DNA from 4 places in the Williamsia sp. Y844 genome. Region 1 is predicted to be linked to each of the others. Evidence: riboswitches for the same ligand, from Rfam matches in the RefSeq annotation. Region 1 holds a riboswitch; each other region holds the start of a gene.

Evidence for each region. Region 1 has a riboswitch for S-adenosylmethionine ahead of AC1TQG_RS15815 (bifunctional o-acetylhomoserine/o-acetylserine sulfhydrylase). Riboswitches for the same ligand answer to the same signal wherever they lie in the genome.
Region 2: linked by a shared signal. The riboswitch ahead of AC1TQG_RS12800 (GNAT family N-acetyltransferase) and the one ahead of AC1TQG_RS15815 (bifunctional o-acetylhomoserine/o-acetylserine sulfhydrylase) in region 1 are both predicted to bind S-adenosylmethionine.
Region 3: linked by a shared signal. The riboswitch ahead of AC1TQG_RS24415 (ABC transporter substrate-binding protein) and the one ahead of AC1TQG_RS15815 (bifunctional o-acetylhomoserine/o-acetylserine sulfhydrylase) in region 1 are both predicted to bind S-adenosylmethionine.
Region 4: linked by a shared signal. The riboswitch ahead of AC1TQG_RS12785 (amino acid ABC transporter permease) and the one ahead of AC1TQG_RS15815 (bifunctional o-acetylhomoserine/o-acetylserine sulfhydrylase) in region 1 are both predicted to bind S-adenosylmethionine.

Annotation. Positions count from the first base shown of each region.
Region 1 is NZ_JBXCJB010000002.1:757,827-762,396, reverse strand. Features, by position in the region: gene AC1TQG_RS15825 (NADP-dependent isocitrate dehydrogenase) at 1-953, opposite strand, end outside; gene AC1TQG_RS15820 (cutinase family protein) at 1,153-2,745, opposite strand; SAM riboswitch class IV at 2,944-3,053, shown strand; gene AC1TQG_RS15815 (bifunctional o-acetylhomoserine/o-acetylserine sulfhydrylase) at 3,110-4,426, shown strand; gene metX (homoserine O-acetyltransferase MetX) at 4,428-4,570, shown strand, end outside.
Region 2 is NZ_JBXCJB010000002.1:90,724-95,293, forward strand. Features, by position in the region: gene AC1TQG_RS12790 (amino acid ABC transporter ATP-binding protein) at 1-230, shown strand, start outside; gene AC1TQG_RS12795 (ABC transporter substrate-binding protein) at 266-1,240, shown strand; SAM riboswitch class I at 1,252-1,338, shown strand; gene AC1TQG_RS12800 (GNAT family N-acetyltransferase) at 1,348-1,896, shown strand; gene AC1TQG_RS12805 (LLM class flavin-dependent oxidoreductase) at 1,893-2,942, shown strand; gene AC1TQG_RS12810 (NtaA/DmoA family FMN-dependent monooxygenase) at 2,949-4,340, shown strand; gene AC1TQG_RS12815 (MFS transporter) at 4,312-4,570, shown strand, end outside.
Region 3 is NZ_JBXCJB010000004.1:693,941-698,510, forward strand. Features, by position in the region: gene AC1TQG_RS24405 (PP2C family protein-serine/threonine phosphatase) at 1-374, shown strand, start outside; gene AC1TQG_RS24410 (aminotransferase class V-fold PLP-dependent enzyme) at 371-1,570, opposite strand; SAM riboswitch class IV at 1,658-1,770, opposite strand; SAM riboswitch class IV at 1,961-2,078, shown strand; gene AC1TQG_RS24415 (ABC transporter substrate-binding protein) at 2,192-3,883, shown strand; gene AC1TQG_RS24420 (ABC transporter permease) at 3,880-4,570, shown strand, end outside.
Region 4 is NZ_JBXCJB010000002.1:86,110-90,679, reverse strand. Features, by position in the region: gene AC1TQG_RS12790 (amino acid ABC transporter ATP-binding protein) at 1-509, opposite strand, end outside; gene AC1TQG_RS12785 (amino acid ABC transporter permease) at 506-1,471, opposite strand; SAM riboswitch class I at 1,624-1,716, opposite strand; gene AC1TQG_RS12780 (uracil-xanthine permease family protein) at 1,937-3,259, opposite strand; gene nhaA (Na+/H+ antiporter NhaA) at 3,450-4,570, shown strand, end outside.

The sequences.
Region 1 (4,570 bases):
TGACGGAAATGCCGGGTGACGGTGCCGTGCGCGGCCTCCGCCTCGCAGACGCTGCCGTCCGGGGTCATCAGAACCGAGGTCATCAGACCCAGCGAACCGTAGCCCTGGGCCACGGTGTCCGACTGCACATCGCCGTCGTAGTTCTTGCAGGCCCAGACATATCCACCCTCCCACTTGAGGCTGGAAGCAACCATGTCGTCGATGAGCCGGTGCTCGTAATGGATTCCGGCAGCATCGAATTCAGCCTTGAACTCGGTATCGAAGACATGCTGGAAAATGTCTTTGAACGCTCCGTCGTAGGCTTTGAGAATGGTGTTCTTGGTCGACAGGTACACCGGGTAGTTGCGCTGCAGACCGTAGTTCAGCGATGCCCGCGCGAAGTCTTCGATGGACTTGTTGAAGTTGTACATACCCATCACCACGCCGCCCTCTTCGGGCATCTGGACGATCTCGTGCTCGATCGGCGCCGAGCCGTCGTCCGGGGTGAACGTGATGGTGACCTTGCCCGCGGTGGCAACCTTGAAATCGGTCGCGCGGTACTGGTCGCCGAACGCGTGACGTCCGACGATGACCGGCTTGGTCCATCCCGGCACCAGTCGCGGGACGTTGGAGATGATGATCGGAGCGCGGAAGATCGTGCCGCCCAGAATATTTCGGATGGTGCCGTTGGGCGAGCGCCACATCTTCTTCAGGCCGAACTCTTCGACACGAGCTTCGTCGGGGGTGATGGTGGCGCACTTCACGCCGACACCGTGTTTGAGGATGGCGTATGCCGAGTCGATGGTGACCTGGTCGTCGGTACGGTCACGTTCCTCGATGCCGAGGTCGTAATACTCCAGGTTCAGATCGAGGTACGGGTGGATCAGCTTCTCTTTGATGAACTGCCAGATGATCCGAGTCATCTCGTCGCCGTCCAGCTCTACGACCGTTCCTTCGACCTTGATCTTGCCCATATGGCTACGCGTCCTCCTCGACGATGTGTGCCCCGCTTTCGGACGCCGACTCATGAGCTGGCGCGCCTGCACCCAAACATGTTCAACCTAGTCCGGCGGGCTGTTACCTCGCTCACCGGACAAAGTAAATATAACGGGCGTACTGCTTGCCAGCATACCCATCACCTGACGGGTCAGGGGCGTCAGCGCAGGGGCCGGATCACGAGGCGGTGGTGAGGTCCGCCGACATGTCAACGGCCATTGTCTCGGTCGCAGCAGGCGCTTCGACAGCAGGCAGATCAGGAGCGACCGGCTTCTGACCTGCCGTGGAATCAACGACGTCGGGGCCGTCGTCATCAGCACCCTGGTCCGCGTGGGAGGTTGCCGGACCGTTCCACACCGGTACGGAGGCGGGCACATCGGCTTCCGGCACATCGGGATCCGACACAGCCGGCGGGGACACCTCGGGCGCCCGATGCCGACCAGGCCCCGGGATGACGTCGGCAGAGGCCTGCGGGCGATCAACGGACGACGCAGCGAGCGCCCTCTGAGAAGCACCGGCAAGGGCGGTGTCAGTGGCCGGGTCCCCCACGTCCGCCCTGCCCGCGGAGACCGCACCGAATGCCGCATCCGCCATGGCGCGCACCGTCGGTGCCGCGATGAACCCGAGATCCGGGTCACGGTGGTCGAGTACGGCATCGATCACCGCAACCCAGTCCCGAACGAAGTTCACCGGATATTTGACGATGCTGACCGCGCTCCCGAGAATCGCGGCCCACGCGGCCGGGTCACCGGACAGCGCGTCCCGGACCGTGTACAGGTCGGTCAGATACGCACCATGCCCGAGCTGCGGGAGCGCAGGCAGCAAGCCCATGATCGCGCGGGAGATCGGCCGGATGACCTCCGTTTCGGCATAGGGGAAATCGAGAATCACCGGGCGCAGCAAATTAGGCAGTCCGACCTGCGCCAGCACAGTGGTGAGTGAGGGATCGGCGGCGATGAAGATCACCGTGGCACCGTCGGGACCCTCGATGACGGTGATCCCGTCGGTGCCCACAGCCGCCCCCGGGCCTGCCGTCATGATGCCGCCATAGTTGTGGTGCTTGACCCAGAAGCCCAGCAACGCGTCCAATGCCCCGATCGGATCTCGCCGCGGGTCGGGTATGTCACAGACCGGGTCACCATCGATGCAGACCGAGTACACCGGTATGTCGCCGAAGTCGCCGTCGCGCGAACCATCGAGCATCGCGCCCGGATACGCATTGATGAGGTTGACCTCGGCTCCGGCACCGTCGTTTGTGCCGCGTCGCCGAGGGTCGGAATAGAGCTCGCCCGACACTCCGACCGAGGTCACGCCGTCGGCCTTGCCTGCCGCGATGTCGGCCAGTACATCGCCTGCGATCCGGGCCCCCTGCGAATAGCCGGCGATGACGGCCGGGTTGCCCGGGCAGTTGGCCTGATAGGTCGCCACATCCTGGGTGAGCGCGGCTTGTCCGGTCTCGATGTTCTCGTCGTAACTCTGTGCACCGAGTGGCCAGAAGGTCCCCGGATAGTCGACGCGTTTGATCACGTAGCCCCGGGCGCTGTAGCGGGTCTCCACCCCTATGGTGTGCAGGAAGTTCGGATCGTCGGTTCCGGCCACCACGAACACGACGCCGTCACCACAGTCGTACGCCTGCGCCTGGGCCGCGAGCCCTGGAGCACTCCCGAGGAAGGTCAACACGGGCAGCGCGACCGCAGCCGCTCCGGATGCCAGCGCCGCCACCCGTCGGCCGGCCGGTTTCGGAACAGAGCGATCAGGCTTCGTCCTCACACCCACAGCAGCCCCAGTTGTTTCGAATCACCGACGGCCTCAAGCATTTCGAGGCAGTTCACCAAAGTTACGGTGGACATTGACAATGGCCAATCGCATGAACGTAGTACAGGGGCATCCGGCTGGTGGCGAATCGCAGAATCTCCGTGCGCTGAACGCTTTTTTGAACAGGAACCGCGTGTTATATCCTTTTGGCCAGGTCCTGAGTGTCAGCGACAAGCCCCGGCTAGCTGACCGGCAACCCTCCAACCGCGGTGGGGTGCTCCGGGTGACGACCAGGTTGCGGTTCGCCGCGGCAAGCGCGGGGTCCGAAAGGTCGGACCCTCTAATTGGATGTCTACCGACCATGAAAGAGAAGTCCTACATGTCTGACACCGACGTCAATCCGGCTGACAACTGGAGCTTTGAAACCAAACAGGTCCATGTTGGCCAGAGCCCGGATTCGGCAACCTCTGCCCGTGCCCTGCCGATTTACCAGACAACGTCGTACACGTTCCGCGACACCGAGCACGCCGCCAACCTCTTCGGTCTGGCCGAGCCCGGCAACATCTACACGCGCATCATGAACCCCACCCAGGACGCCGTCGAGCAGCGAATCGCAGCCCTCGAAGGTGGCGTGGCGGCTCTGCTCGTCGCGTCGGGTCAGGCCGCCGAGACCTACTCAATCCTGAACATCGTCGAAAACGGCGGTCACGTGGTGTCGAGCCCGCGGCTGTACGGCGGTACGTACAACCTCTTCCACTACACGCTGCCCAAGCTCGGAATCCAGGTCAGCTTCGTCGAAGATCCCGAAGACCTCGACAGCTGGCGCGCGGCCATCCAGCCCAACACCCGTGCGCTGTTCGGTGAGACGATCTCGAACCCGAACAACGAGATCCTCGATCTCCCCGGCATCTCCGCCGTCGCCCACGAGGCCGGCCTGCCATTGATCGTCGACAACACCGTCGCCACCCCGTACCTGATCAACCCGCTGGAGCACGGCGCCGACATCGTGGTGCATTCGGCCACGAAATACCTTGGTGGACATGGCACCGCGATCGGCGGCGTGATCGTCGACGGCGGCACCTTCGATTGGCGGGGCCAGCGTGACGGTGTGGACCTGTTCCCCGGATTCACCACCCCGGACCCGAGCTACCACGGTGCGATCTTTGCCGACCTCGGTGCTCCGGCCTACGCCCTCAAGGCCCGCGTGCAGTGGTTGCGCGACACCGGTGCCGCCATCTCGCCGTTCAACGCGTTCCTCATCGCCCAGGGCCTGGAAACACTCAGCCTGCGGATCGAACGCCACGTGTCGAACGCCCAGGCGGTGGCCAAGTACCTGGAAGAGCACCCGCAGGTGGAGTCGGTGGCCTACGCCGGACTCGAATCCTCGCGCTGGTACAAGCGAGGCCAGGAATTGGCTCCGCGCGGCCAGGGCGCGATCATCGGCTTCGAGATCGTCGGCGGCGTGGACGCGGGCAAGAAGTTCGTCGACGCACTGGTCCTGCACAGCCATGTCGCCAACATCGGTGATGTGCGCTCGCTGGTCATCCATCCCGCCTCGACCACCCACTCCCAGCTGATCGCTGAAGAGCAGCTGGCCGCAGGCGTGACCCCCGGCCTGGTCCGGTTGGCTGTCGGCATCGAGAACGTCGTCGACATCATCGCCGACCTCGATGCAGGCTTCGCTGCGGCCAAGTGAGGTGAGTATCGACCCGCACACGCCACCACGAATCCATCCGGACTGGGAATCCCTGCCCGATGGGCAGCTGACCAGTGTGCCGGTCGGCCCGATTTCGTTGGACAACGGTGGACAGATCGAGAATGTGACCCTGGCGTTTCAGCG
Region 2 (4,570 bases), 670 kb from region 1:
CTGCGCTCGATCCCGAACTCGTCGGCGAAGTGCTCGAAGTCATCCGAGGACTCGCCCGCGACGGTGCAACGCTTGTCATCGTGACCCACGAAGTCGGTTTTGCACGCGAGATCGCCGACACGGTGGTGTTCATGGACGGTGGCGTCATCGTCGAACAGGGAACCCCGGCGGAACTCATCGACTCTCCCAAGGAAGAACGCACCAAAGCTTTTCTCGCACACGTCCTCTGATCCATCTCACTCAAACCGACAAACAAGGAACAAACATGTCCAGAACAAGCCGTCGACTCTCGATTGTCGCGTCCGCATTTGCCGCGCTCGCATTGCTGGTCACCGGGTGCAGCGAACCGACTGCGGAGTCCGAGGTGGTCACGTCCGACGGGCAGAGCTTCGACCTGTCGCCAGAGCAGTCCAGCCGAGTTCGCGTCGACAAGGTCGCTGACATCGCAGCCAAGGTGCCCCAAGCGATCCGCGATCGCGGCACGCTTGTCGTGACAGGAGCCGGCGGTACCGCTCCACCGCTGCGGTTCTACGCCACCGACGACAGGACGATCATCGGATCGGAGGTCGACTTCACGTATCTGATCGGTGACATCCTCGGCCTCAAAGTTGATCTGGCGGTTGCGGACTGGTCGCAGAACTTCGTCAAGATCGACTCCGGTGAGAACGACCTGTTCATCTCCAATGTCACGGTGACCGAAGAGCGCAAGGACAAGTACGACTTCGCCACGTATCGCCTCGACAACCTTGCCTTCGAAGCACCTAAGGACAGTGGTTGGAAGGTCGAAGGTCGTAAGGACGTCGCGGGCAAGAAGATCGGGGTCGGTTCAGGAACCAATCAGGAGCAGCTGCTGGTCGACTGGAACGAGCAGAATGTCGCCGATGGTCTCGCGCCGGCAGAGATCGTGTACTACCAGAATGCATCCGACTATTACCTGGCCCTCGGTTCGGGTCGAATCGACGGATACTTCGGCCCCAACCCGTCGTCGGTCTACCACGCTGCCACGTCGGGCGACACCGAGGTGATCGGGGTGTTCTCCGGTGCGGGTGATGCGCTGCAGGGCGAGATCGCGGTTCTGACAAAGAAGGACAACGGCCTCATCGAAGCCATCAACGAGGCCATCAACCACGCGATCGAGGACGGCAGCTACCAGAAGGTCATCGACCGCTGGGGCCTGCAGTCCGAAGCCGTCACCGTCTCGGAAATCAACCCGCCCGGACTTCCACGTACCGAAGCATAGGTAGTCGAACAAGACCATCCAGAGCGACCGAGAGACCAGGGCTCGATGACGTCGCAGCAACCCGCGAAGGCGGGTGCTCCTGCCCGGACCGATGGAAGGAAAGACGCGTGAGTGCATTACGGAGTGGAGCCGGTGGATCGGCCACGGGCACTGTCGATACTGCACAGTTGCAGATCGCCACGGTCCATCAGGACGATCCGCTGGCTTCCCCGCTGATCGAGGAGTTGGCCCTCGAATACAGCTCTCGTTATGGGCGCAGCCCGGGGGAGCAGTACAGCGAACTGCGGGCGTATCCCGCAGAGGAGTTCGCGCCGCCGGGCGGCGTTCTGATCGTCGCACTGGCCGGCGGCGTCCCGGTGGCCGGTGGCGCGTTCCGTCAGTACGACGCCACCACCGCCGAACTCAAGCGAATCTGGACGGCGTCGGCGTACCGCGGCCGCGGGTACGGCAAGACGATCGTGGCCGAACTCGAGAAGATCGCGATCGGCCGTGGCTATCGGCGAATCTTTTTGACAACCGGATGGAACCAGCCCGAGGCGGTGGCGTTGTATCTCGCTGCCGGTTACACGCCGCTATACGACACGACACTGGCCTCCGATGAGGTCGGCGTCCATCCGTTCGAGAAGAGTCTCGCATCGAAAGAGGTTTCAGCATGAGCATTTTCGCCCTGGGTATCGAGCTCGATGGGGAGGGAAATCATCCGGCGGCGTGGCGACGGGCATCTCATGCGCCCGACGCCTTGCTGACCGGCGAGACCGTGAGACGGAGAGTTGCTGCAGCGGAGAATGCCGGCTTCACGTTGGCGACGTTCGACGACTCGATCGTCGGTGCCACCAGCGACGTTGTCGGACGCATCGACGCGCCCAACCGCGCGGCCTTCGTGGCGGCGACGACATCGACCATCGGACTCGTTCCGTTTATCGGTACGACGTACGCCGAACCGTTCCATACGGCTTCGCAGTTGGCGACTCTCGACTACGCGTCGCGGGGGCGAGCCGGTTGGATCGCGGCACCCGTCACCGACAGTGCTGCGTCGAAGGTATGGGGCCGACCCGAGGTGGATAAAGAGTCGGAACGTGCACGTGAACAGCGGGATTCGATCACTGTTGCCCGTGGTCTGTGGGATTCCTGGGAGGACGATGCGGTGATCCGCGACTTCGCATCCGGCCGATTCCTCGATCGAGACAAGCTGCATTACATCGATTTCCAGGGTGAGAGTTTCTCCGTCAAAGGCCCGGCTATCGTTCCCAGGCCGCCGCAGGGACAATTGGTGGTGTTCGGAACCGCGGGCGACGTCGACGTGCGTCTGTTCTCGGAGACCTCCGTCGAAGCTATTTCCGTGGCCGCGAAGGCATTCGACGGGCTTGCCTTTGCCGAGCTCGATGTCACCCTCGACACCGCTACCGAATCGGCAGGCGAGCGGCTGGAGCATCTGAACTCGTACACGCAGGCCCAGCGATCTCCGCGTCTCCAATTCATCGGCAGCGCTGTTGAATTGGTCGACCTCTTGACCGAGCTTGCACATCATGTCGACGGCGTCAGAATCCACCCCACCGTCCTGGACGAAGATCTGGTGGTTCTCGCTCGCCATGTATTACCGCGCCTGTTCGCCACCGGCATCAGCCATCGTCCGGTGCCGGGTTCGACTTTGCGCGCCAACCTCGGTCTCACCCGTCCTGCAAGTCGCTACCAGAAGGCCTGATACGTCATGACTGTTCTCCGCCCCGACGCTCACGTGCACTTCGGTGTCTTCTTCCAGGGCGTCAACCACACAACCATCTGGTCCGATCCTGCGAGTGCGTCGCAGATCGACTTCGAGACCTTCCGCCGTGTGATCACCACTGCAGAACGCGGATTATTCGACGCGTTCTTCCTCGGCGAGGGCCTGCGCCTACGCGAACAGCAGGGAAAGATACTCGATCTCGACATCGTCGGACGGCCGGATGCGATCGCGCAATTGTCCGCCCTCGCGGGAATCACGTCGCACATCGGACTCGTCGCGACCCAGAACACCACGTACAACGAGCCTGCGGACCTTGCCCGACGCCTTGCGGGTCTCGATATTCTCTCCGGTGGTCGCGCCGGGTGGAATGTGGTGACCACGGACAACGCGTGGACGGGTGAGAACTTCCGTCGCGGCGGGTTCCTCGACCACGAACTGCGGTACGAGCGTGCCGGACAGTTCATCCAGGTCGCGCGAGAGATCTGGGATTCGTGGAACGGAAACGCGATCTCCTCGTCACGGGATGCGGATTCATGGGCGGCGAAGGATGCGGTCCGCACCGTTCGCCGTACGACGTCGCAGTTCGATGTCGAGTTGTCCCCGACCCTTCCTCGCAGTGCTCAGGGACATCCGGTGATCTTCCAAGCCGGCGACTCGCCGACCGGACGAGACTTCGCTGCGGCAAACGCCGAGGTGATCTTCTCGGCCCACGGAACGCATTTCGGCGATGCGCTCGAGTTTGCGAACGACATTCGGGCGCGTCTGCGCAAGGCCGGCCGGCCGGACGATGACATCAAGATCCTCCCCGGGACGCAGATCGTATTGGCGGAGAACGCCTCCGAGGTCGAGGAAAAGGAGCGGTGGGTCCGCGAGGGGCAATTCACCGGGCAGACGGCGCTCTCGCTCGTCGGGCAGGTGTGGGGCCGTGACCTTTCCGATCGTGATCCCGATGGTCCACTACCCGAAGAAGATCCCCTGCCTGCACCCATCTCGGTGACACGTGGCGCCGCGCGGGACGGCAAGGACCCCATCGCGATCGCGAAGGAATGGCGGGCACTGGCCGATGCGAAGAACCTGTCGCTGCGGCAGGTGGCCATCGAGACAACTGCGCGCTCCGGTTTTGCCGGCACGCCAGGGCAAGTGGCCGACGAATTGGTCAAGTGGGTTCGCAGTGGTGCAACCGATGGGTTCAACATCTCGCCGTACATCGTGCCGGGCGGGCTGGACGACATCGTCAACTGGTTGGTCCCGGAGCTGCAAGAGCGGGGCGCGTATCGGGCCGCGTACGAGTCGAACACACTGCGGGAGAACCTGGGCCTGGGCGCACCTCTGACGCGACGCAAGGTCGGTGACAGCGATATCAGCGCTGCAGGTTGACCCACGCACCACCGTCGGGTCGCGCGCAGAGGTACTGGTCTGCGCTGCAGCCGGATTCACCACACTGCTCGACTCGACAGTTCTCGGTATCGGTATCCCGGCCATTCGCACATCGCTGGGTGCCGATACCGCCCAGGTGCAGTGGATCCTCGCCGGCTATTCGTTGACGTTCGGCCTGGCGCTGGTACCGGCAGGCAGGCTCGGGGATGTGATCGGCCGACGGAGGCTGT
Region 3 (4,570 bases), on a different contig from region 1:
ACGTCCACCTCGCCAGTGGTGGGCACCCACCCGCCCTACTGCTCACCGCCGCCGGTCAAGCGCAGTACGTGAGCACCGAAGGTGGGCAACTGGTCGGCATCCTGCGCGACCCTGAGTTCGTCTCGAAGCGGATCCACCTCGATGCCGGCGACACCCTCCTGCTCTACACCGACGGGCTCACCGAGGCGCGGACCGGACCTGGTCCCGAGCGGTACGACGACAACGGTGCGCTGCTCGAGTTCGCCGCGGCACACACGCCGACGTCCGCAGGCCAGATCATCGAGGACGTGCGGGCATTGCTCGACAGTTTCGGTGCCGGGCTCGAAGACGACACCGCGCTCATCGCACTGAGTGTCCCCCACCCCGGGGTCTAGAGGGTTCGGAGGGCGGCGAGCAGAAGGTCGACGTCCTCGGAGGTCGAACCGAGGCCGAGGCTGGCGCGTACAGCCCCTGAGCCGTGGCCCAGACGGTCCAGAAGCGGGTGGGCGCAGAATCGTCCATCGCGCACCCCGATGCCGTGTTCGGCCGAGAGATGGGCTGCCACCTCAGATGCCCGATGCCCGTCGACGACAAAGCTGACAACGCCAACGGCATCGGTGCTGTCGGTGAAGATCTTCAGGGCATGCACGCCCGGGATCTCCGCCAGACCATTGCGCAACCGGTCGGTGAGTGACGTTTCATGGGAAACAACAGCCTCCCCGAGGGATTCGATCTCGACGCAGGCCGCCGCGAGCGCAGCCGCACCCAGGACGTTGGGCGAACCGCCTTCATGACGGGCAGGCGCGGGCGCCCACTTCACGTCCTGCTCGGTGACATTGAGTACGGCACCGCCGCCTGCGAGGTACGGGTCGGCCGCATCCAGCCAATCCCGCAGTCCGACAAGCACTCCGGCCCCGAAAGGCGCGTAGGTCTTGTGTCCTGAAAAGGCCAGGTAGTCGATGCCGCCTGCAGTGATGTCCACCCTGCGGTGCGGAACCAACTGCGCTCCGTCGACAGCGATCCGAGCGCCGTTGCGGTGCGCAAGATCTGCCAGTTCACCGATCGGCAAGATCTCGCCGGTGACGTTGGAAGCACCGGTGACCGCCAGCAACGCCGCACCGGTCTCTATCAGTGCGGTCTCCACGCGAACGATCGTCGCGGCCAGCGTATTCGCGGCACGGACCACGTGAACGTCACTCCACGGCAACAGATTTGAATGATGTTCCAGATCGAGGACGACGACCTTTCCCGGCACACAGCGGGCCAGGAGGTTCAGCGAATCGGTGGTGTTCCGCGTAAAGATCAGGCAGTGCTGCTCGCCGGCACCGACAAAGTCCGCGACCTGCTCACGGGCGGTCTCGTACGCCTGCGTCGTGACCTGCGATGCGTAGCCCGCGCCCCGATGCACGCTCGAGTAGGTCGGAAGCAATTGTGTGATTCTCTCGACCACGCTGCACAACGCCGGTGCACTCGCCGCGTAGTCGAAGTTGACGTATCGCGTGGTCGAGCCATCCCGCAATGGCGCCTGGGTGTCCGAACCTTCTATCGCTGCAAGAGCATTCAGGGTTCGATTCAGTGTTGCAGTGCTCATATCTCACACCAGCTTCCGGTGTCAGGGATTCCGCACGCACCAAGTTTCGAACCTGCCGATGGAGCAGTTCGGAACTCGGACGTGGGGGGTCCGCGCTTGCCTGTTCGGGTTCGAACAGGCCAGGTCTTCACCCGGAGCACCCCGCCGCGATGGAGGGTTGCTGACCAGCAAGCCGGGGCTATTCGCTGGTACTCGTGACCGACGCCGACGCTAACAGACTTTTACGGCGTCGTCCATACCCATGTGCTTTAACTTCTCGGCGATCGGAACTCCGCGCATCCATCGGATTTCCGCAGGAGCGTGAGTATGGTTCTGTCCAACAGTTGAAATCCCCTGCCCGGGCATACCCACATGATGCCCGGATTCGCTTGGTGGACAACAACTGCCCTGTGTCAACGAGTATCAGCGCCAAGTTCCAGCTTGCTGGTCGGCAACCCTCCACCGCGGCGGGGTGCCCTGGATGACAGACACGGCCCCAGCCTTCACCGGCATGGGGCAAGCGCGGGGTTCACGCAAGCGAGCCCGAAGAGATTTCCGGAAGCTTGATGACCTTGTTCAACGCACCACGCGATCGAATCCTGAGCACCTGCCACGCCCATTGCATTCACGAGGAGAAAACCGATGTCCCGAACACCTGCTGCCGGCCGATTGAGACGGGTGCATCCCGGACCGGGTCATCTGAGCAAGGCCACGATTCTTACGGCTCTCACGGTCGGACTTGTCGCCAGCGCCTGTGGCTCCGGCGACAGCAATAATTCCGCGACGGCCACCGGTGATCCCGTCGACGGCGGCACCCTTCGGTTTGCCATCAACAGCAGTCCCGGCGGCTGCATCGACCCCCATCAGAGCCCTGCCGACGTCGCCGGCTTCTTCTCCCGCCCGATCCTCGACTCTCTTGTCGCCCTCAACACCGACGGCAGCCTCGACCCCTGGCTCGCCACCGAGTGGAGCGTGTCCCCCGACCAGCTCACCTACTCCTTCACCCTCCGCGACGACGTCACCTTCTCCAACGGAGAAAAGTTCGACGGCAACGCAGTCAAGGCCAACCTCGACCACATCGTCGACCCCAACACCAAGTCCCAACTCGCGGCCAACACCATCGCCACCTACGCCGGCACCAACGTCATCGACCCGACGCACGTGGAAGTCACCTTCTCCGAGCCGAATTCGGCCTTCCTTCCCTCCGCGGCCTCGGCATACCTCGGCATCGAGGCCCCCTCCACCCTGACTCAGGGAACAGATGCCCTGTGCAGCAAGATCGTCGGCACCGGGCCGTTTGTCAGTGAAGCCGGCTACACCCCGAACAAGGGCATCGACTACACCCGCAACGAGGCCTACAACTGGGGTCCGGGCAACGCCGACCACTCCGGCAAGGCACACCTGGCAGCCATCAGCATCCAGGAGATCCCCGAAGACTCCTCTCGCTACGGCGCTTTGACCAGCAATCAGGTCGATGCGATTGCCAGCGTCCCGCCGGTCAACGTCAGCGCGCTCAAGGACACACCCGGCTATTCCGTCGAGACGGTCCAGGCTCCGGGCGGAAACTACAACTACTACCCCAACACACAGGCCGGCGTCTTCTCCGACATCAAGGTCCGCGAAGCCTTCCGGGCCGGAATCGACTGGGACACCATCGTCGACAAGCTCTACTTCGGCGTCTTCCAGCCCGCGAAGAACACCTTGAGCCCCGCCACGGTCGGCTACAACAAGGCCAGTGAGTCGGCGTACGTCTACGACGAGGACAAAGCCAATCAGCTTCTCGACGAAGCCGGCTGGACCGCACGCGACGGCGACGGCTACCGCACCAAGGACGGAAAGCGTCTGACCGTCGTGCATCCCTTCCTCAAGGAATACGCTCGCGAACAACGCGACACCCTGCTCGAGCAGGTGCAGTCGTCCGCCAAGAAGATCGGTGTCGACTACCAGATCAAGAACACCACCATCGACGACTACTACACCGCCCTTTTCACCAACGGCTACGACGTCCTCGACATCAGCTGGCAGCGGGCGTCACCGGATGCACTTCGCACGCTCGATCATTCGTCGAACATTCCGGTGGACAGTTTCGGAACAAACGTGGCCAAGTACTCCAATCCCGCTGTTGATTCCGACTTGATCGCAGCGCTTGGCGAAACCGATCTGACCAAGCAGTCGGAGATCTACGCTCGCGCCCAGCAGCAGATCGCCGACGACGCCGCAGTGTTCCCGGTCTACGTCTTCAACTACGTGCTCGGCCGCAGTAACAACCTGCAAGGCGTGAAGTTCGAACCGCAGGCCTACCCGACGTTCTACGACGCCTGGGTGAGCAAGTGACCGTGATCGACACGGTGGCAGGCCCGACCGAGGTGGCGCGCACTCGCTCCCTCGGTCGGGCGGTCGCCAGCCGATTGCTGGTGTCGCTGCTGGTGCTGTGGGGCGCGATCACTGCCACCTTCCTCGTCCTGCATTCCGGCAAAGGTGAGCCGATCAACGCGATCATCGGCACCGCGCAGGTGTCCCCGGAGGTCCGGGCGCAGATCATCAACGACTACAAACTCGACGATCCGTTGATCGTCCAATACTTCGATTACCTGTGGCGACTGCTTCACGGCGACCTCGGACGGTCCTACGCGCTGCGAATGCCAGTCACCGAGGCCATCGGTCAACAGATTTGGCCCACACTGCAATTGGTGATCGTCTCGGCGATCCTCGCGCTGGTCGTCGCACTGGTGGTGGGGCTGGCCACGGCCAACCGGCCAGGATGGCTACGCGGCCCGGCCACCTCGCTGGAGGTCCTGACCGTGGCAGTCCCGACATTCTGGCTCGGCATCTTGCTGCTGACCATCTTCTCGTTCCAGCTCGGCTGGTTCCCCTCGGTCGGCTCGGATGGCGTGGCTTCGCTGGTATTACCATCCATCGCGCTGGCGGCCGCACCCGCGGCGCTGCTGTCACAAGTGCTTCGGCACGGTGTCGAACGCACGCTCGACGAAACATTTGTTGTCACCGCGCGGACCCGCGGGA
Region 4 (4,570 bases), 670 kb from region 1:
GCCCGAGCGATCGCAACACGCTGCTGCTGCCCACCCGAGAGCCTGCGTGGGTATTCGTGCGCTTTATCACCGACGCCGACGCGTTCGAGCAACGCCAACGCCTCAGGCTCGACGTCCGACCGCTTGCGCCTCTGTGCCGAAATCGGCGCCTCGATGACATTCTCGAGTGCGGTCAGATGCGGAAACAGGTTGAAGTTCTGGAACACAAAACCGATCCGCGAGCGTTGCTGCAGAATTTCCTTGTTGCTCAGCTCGTGAAGCTTGTTGCCCTTGCGTTTGTACCCGACCAGGTCACCATCGACACGGACGGTGCCGTGATCGACTTTCTCCAAGTGGTTGAGGGCGCGCAGTAGCGTCGACTTCCCTGATCCCGACGGACCGATGATCGCGGTGACCTCACCCGGTCGCACGACCAAGTCGACGCCTTTGAGCACCTCGAGATCGCCGAAGGACTTGTGAACGCCCCTGACCTCGACCGCGTACTTCGAGTTCTCTATCGCCTCGGTCATCGGGTCGCCCCGCGCGGCGCAAAGGAGATGTCGGAGAACTTCTTTCGAATCTGTTGCACCGGCGTCAACGGAATGGTCCGCAGCGCACCCTTGGCATAGTGTCGCTCCACGTAGAACTGCACGACCGACAGGATCGACGTGAGGACGATGTACCAGACCGTGGCAACCATCAGCAGCGGGACGACGCGTCCACTGCGCCCGTAGATGACCTGTACCTGGTAGAACAGCTCGGCAATTGCCATGACCGACACGATCGAGGTGCCCTTGAACAAGCTGATGACTTCATTCGCGGCGTTCGGCAGGATTCCCCGCATCGCCTGCGGCAAGATGATCTTGAAGAACTCACGGTGCTTCGGAATACCTAGTGCTGCAGCGGCTTCGAGCTGACCCTGGTCTACCGAGATGATCCCGGCACGGATTATCTCCGCCGAATACGCCGCCTGGTGCAACGCCAGACCGATGATGGCCGCAGCGGAACCACTGATCACATTGTTGACATTGAACTCGAAGAAGCTCGGCCCGAACGGAACTCCTACCGAAAGAGTTTGATAGAGGTACGCGAGGTTGAACCAGAACAGCAACTGGACGATCAAAGGGATCGAACGGAATGCCCAGATGTAGAACCAGGCAATGACCTGCAGTACCGGATTCTTCGACAGTCTGGCCGCAGCCAGCGCAATGCCGATCGCAAATCCGAACAGAGATCCCCAGAACGTCAGCTGGATGGTCAGCCACAGCGCAGACATCACCGACGACGCGGTGAAATACTGCGCGAACGTGCCCCAATCCCAGCCCGGGTTGGTCGCAAATCCGTGCAGGAACTGGACGACAACGATCAGCGCGGCAATCGCGATGATCCAACGCCACGGATGCCACTTACGTGCAATGACCAGGTCTACGTCGTCTACCTCGGCCGATACGTCGAGCGTCGAGCGGGTATCTATCTGGGTCACGGTGACCACTGGTGTATGCGCGCAGCGAGCATCGCTGAAAGGGCCTTCCAATAGGACAAGAATGTGTGGGTGAGGCGGGTCAGACCTACATACAGACGCAGGTGCCCGCTCGACACAGGTCGACGTGCAGACGTCGCCACGATGCGCGTTCCATAATCGTTCCTCCATCGTTCTTGGCGGTAGCACCCACACGTCCTATGACGGGGTTGCTGCGACGTCGACGAGCCAAGTCTCTCGGTCGCTCTGGATGGTGAGGAGGAATCTATGCGGTCGATGAACCATCCGTCAAGGGGTAGAATTTGATTTGCCTTGCGAGAGTGGGCTTTCGGGTTGGAATCACCATGTTTTAAACCTTGCGTGGTGTCCATTTGTCTGAAAACAGAGTGGTGAGCCGGCGACTTCCCGACCTCGCGACAGACAAAAGATCGCCCCCTCAAACACTTGAGGGGGCGATCAATCGGGGTCAGTGCAGGCCTACTCGACGTCCGCCTTGTCCACCACAACTGTCCCGCGCCAGCCGCCGACCACGCGCATGACGTGATAGATCAGCAGTGCCGCAACAGCTCCCAGTGCGATTCCGCCGAAGCTCAAATCTCCGATGGTCCAAGAGAAGTCGGCGATGGCGATCACGAGTGCGATGGCTGCGGTGAACTGGTTGACGGGCTTGGAGAAGTCCACCTTGTTGGTCACCCAGATGTGCACACCCAGGATTCCGACGAGGCCGTAGAGCGCTGTGGTCACACCACCGAGGACACCCGGCGGAACCGATGCGATGACCGCACCCACCTTCGGCGACATACCCAGCAGCACTGCAGCGATGCCTGCCACCCAGTAGGCAGCCGTCGAGTACACCTTGGTGGCCGCCATGACGCCGATGTTCTCGGCGTAAGTCGTTGTGGCAGAACCACCACCGCTGCCTGCCAGCACCGTGGCGATACCATCGGCGGCCAACGCCCGACCGATCTTGTGGTCGTAGTTGATGCCGGTCATCGTATTGATCGACTTGACGTGCCCGATGTTCTCGACCACCAGCACCAACACAACCGGCAAGAACATCGGCAGCACCGACAGATGGAACGTCGGCGCCTGAAAGTCGGGCAGGCCAACCCAATCGGCGGCCCCGATGGGATCTGTGTCGACCTCATCGCGGACCAGTGCAAACAAATAGCCGATGACAACACTGGTGAAAATCGCGAGCCGACCGAGCAAGCCCTTGAACAACACCAGCGAGGCGATCAGTAGCACCAGGACCAGCGTGGCCGTCGCCGCATCCTGCTCATAGTTCGACTTGGCAGTCGGCGCGAGATTCAGGCCGATCAGGGCAACGATGGTTCCGGTCACGATCGGCGGCATCAGCGCGTGGATCCAGCCGGTGCCTGCGAATTGCACCACCACGCCGATGACGATCAGCATCGCGCCCACCATCACGATGCCGCCCAGCGCGGACCCGTGCCCGTGTGAGGCCGTCGCGGCGAGGACCGGCGCGATGATCGCAAAACTCGAACCTAGGTAGCTCGGCAGCTGATTGCGCGTGATGAGCAAGAACAGGATCGTGCCGATGCCGGAGAAGAGCAGAGTCGTCGCCGGCGGGAATCCGGTGAGGACCGGCACCAGGAACGTCGCACCGAACATGGCCACCACGTGCTGCAGACCGATGCCCACCGTGCGCGGCCACGACAGTCGTTCCTGCGGGGCAACCACCCCGCTGCTACCCACCAGCGACCAGCCGAACAGCGGTGACGGGGCATCAGTCGCCGCTTTGCCGGATTCAGCCGGCCTCAGATCTTTCTCAGACATGGGCAACAGTCTGCCGCGTGAGCAGCCGATCCCTGCCATCGCCTCTGATTCCGCGCCACCTGTCCACGCGTATTTGCCAGGCGGTAACGTTACCGGCGGTGTGCCGGGAAGTCTGGTCGGCCGCGTGCTCAATACCGTCTCTTGATGGTTGCGCGTGTCGCGCTTCGCCGACCCAAAGACAGGACACAACGTGTCAGCACAGGATCGAAAAACCCCATCTCCACTCTTTGCCCGGGGCTCATGGGCTGAGTCATCGCGCATCGCCGACATCCTCCGCAAAGAGACCATCGGTGGCGCAATCCTGCTGGTGGCGACCGTGGTTGCGCTGATCTGGGCCAATTCGCCGTGGTCCGATTCCTACACCGATCTCAGCGAGTTCCAGGTCGGCACGGACGCACTGGGCGTCCACCTCGATCTGTCGTTGGCCACCTGGGCTGCCGACGGACTGCTCGCGATCTTCTTCTTTGTGGTGGGCCTCGAACTCAAACGCGAGTTCGTTGCCGGCGACCTCCGTGACCCGAAGCGCGCGGTCCTTCCGATCGCCGCGGCAGTCGGCGGCATGGTGGTGCCTGCCGTCATCTTTGTGGCGTTCACCGCCCACGTCGGCGATGGCGCCACCCAGGGCTGGGCCATTCCCACCGCCACCGACATCGCGTTTGCGGTCGCCGTCCTGGCAGTGATCTCTACACACCTACCGGTGGCCCTGCGGACATTCCTGCTCACCCTTGCCGTGGTCGACGACCTTCTCGCCATCACCGTGATCGCCATCTTCTACAGCGACGACATCGATCTCGGTGCCCTCGCGCTCGCCGCGATACCGCTGGTGCTGTTCGCCATCTGCGTCCAGCGCCGAATCCGATCCTGGTGGCTGCTCATTCCACTGGCCTCTCTGACCTGGGTGTTCGTCCATGAGTCCGGGATTCACGCCACGGTCGCCGGTGTTCTACTCGGGTTCACCGTTCCGGTCCTTCGGAGCAAGGCAGCCGGTGGCCCGGAGGCCGGAATCGGTCTGGCTGAACACTTCGAACACCGAATCCGGCCCATCTCGGCGGGTATCGCGATTCCGATCTTTGCGTTCTTCGCTGCCGGCGTCGCGATCGGAGGTCTCGACGGCCTGACCGATGCGTTGAGTGATCCCATCGCCCTCGGCATCATCTTCGGCCTGGTCTTCGGCAAAGCAATCGGTATCTTCGGCACCACCCGACTGCTGTCGGCGTTCACGCGGGCCTCCCTCGACGCCAGCGTTCGCTGGATCGACGTCCTCGGCATCTCGATCCTGGCCGGCATCGGATTCACCGTGTCCCTACTCAT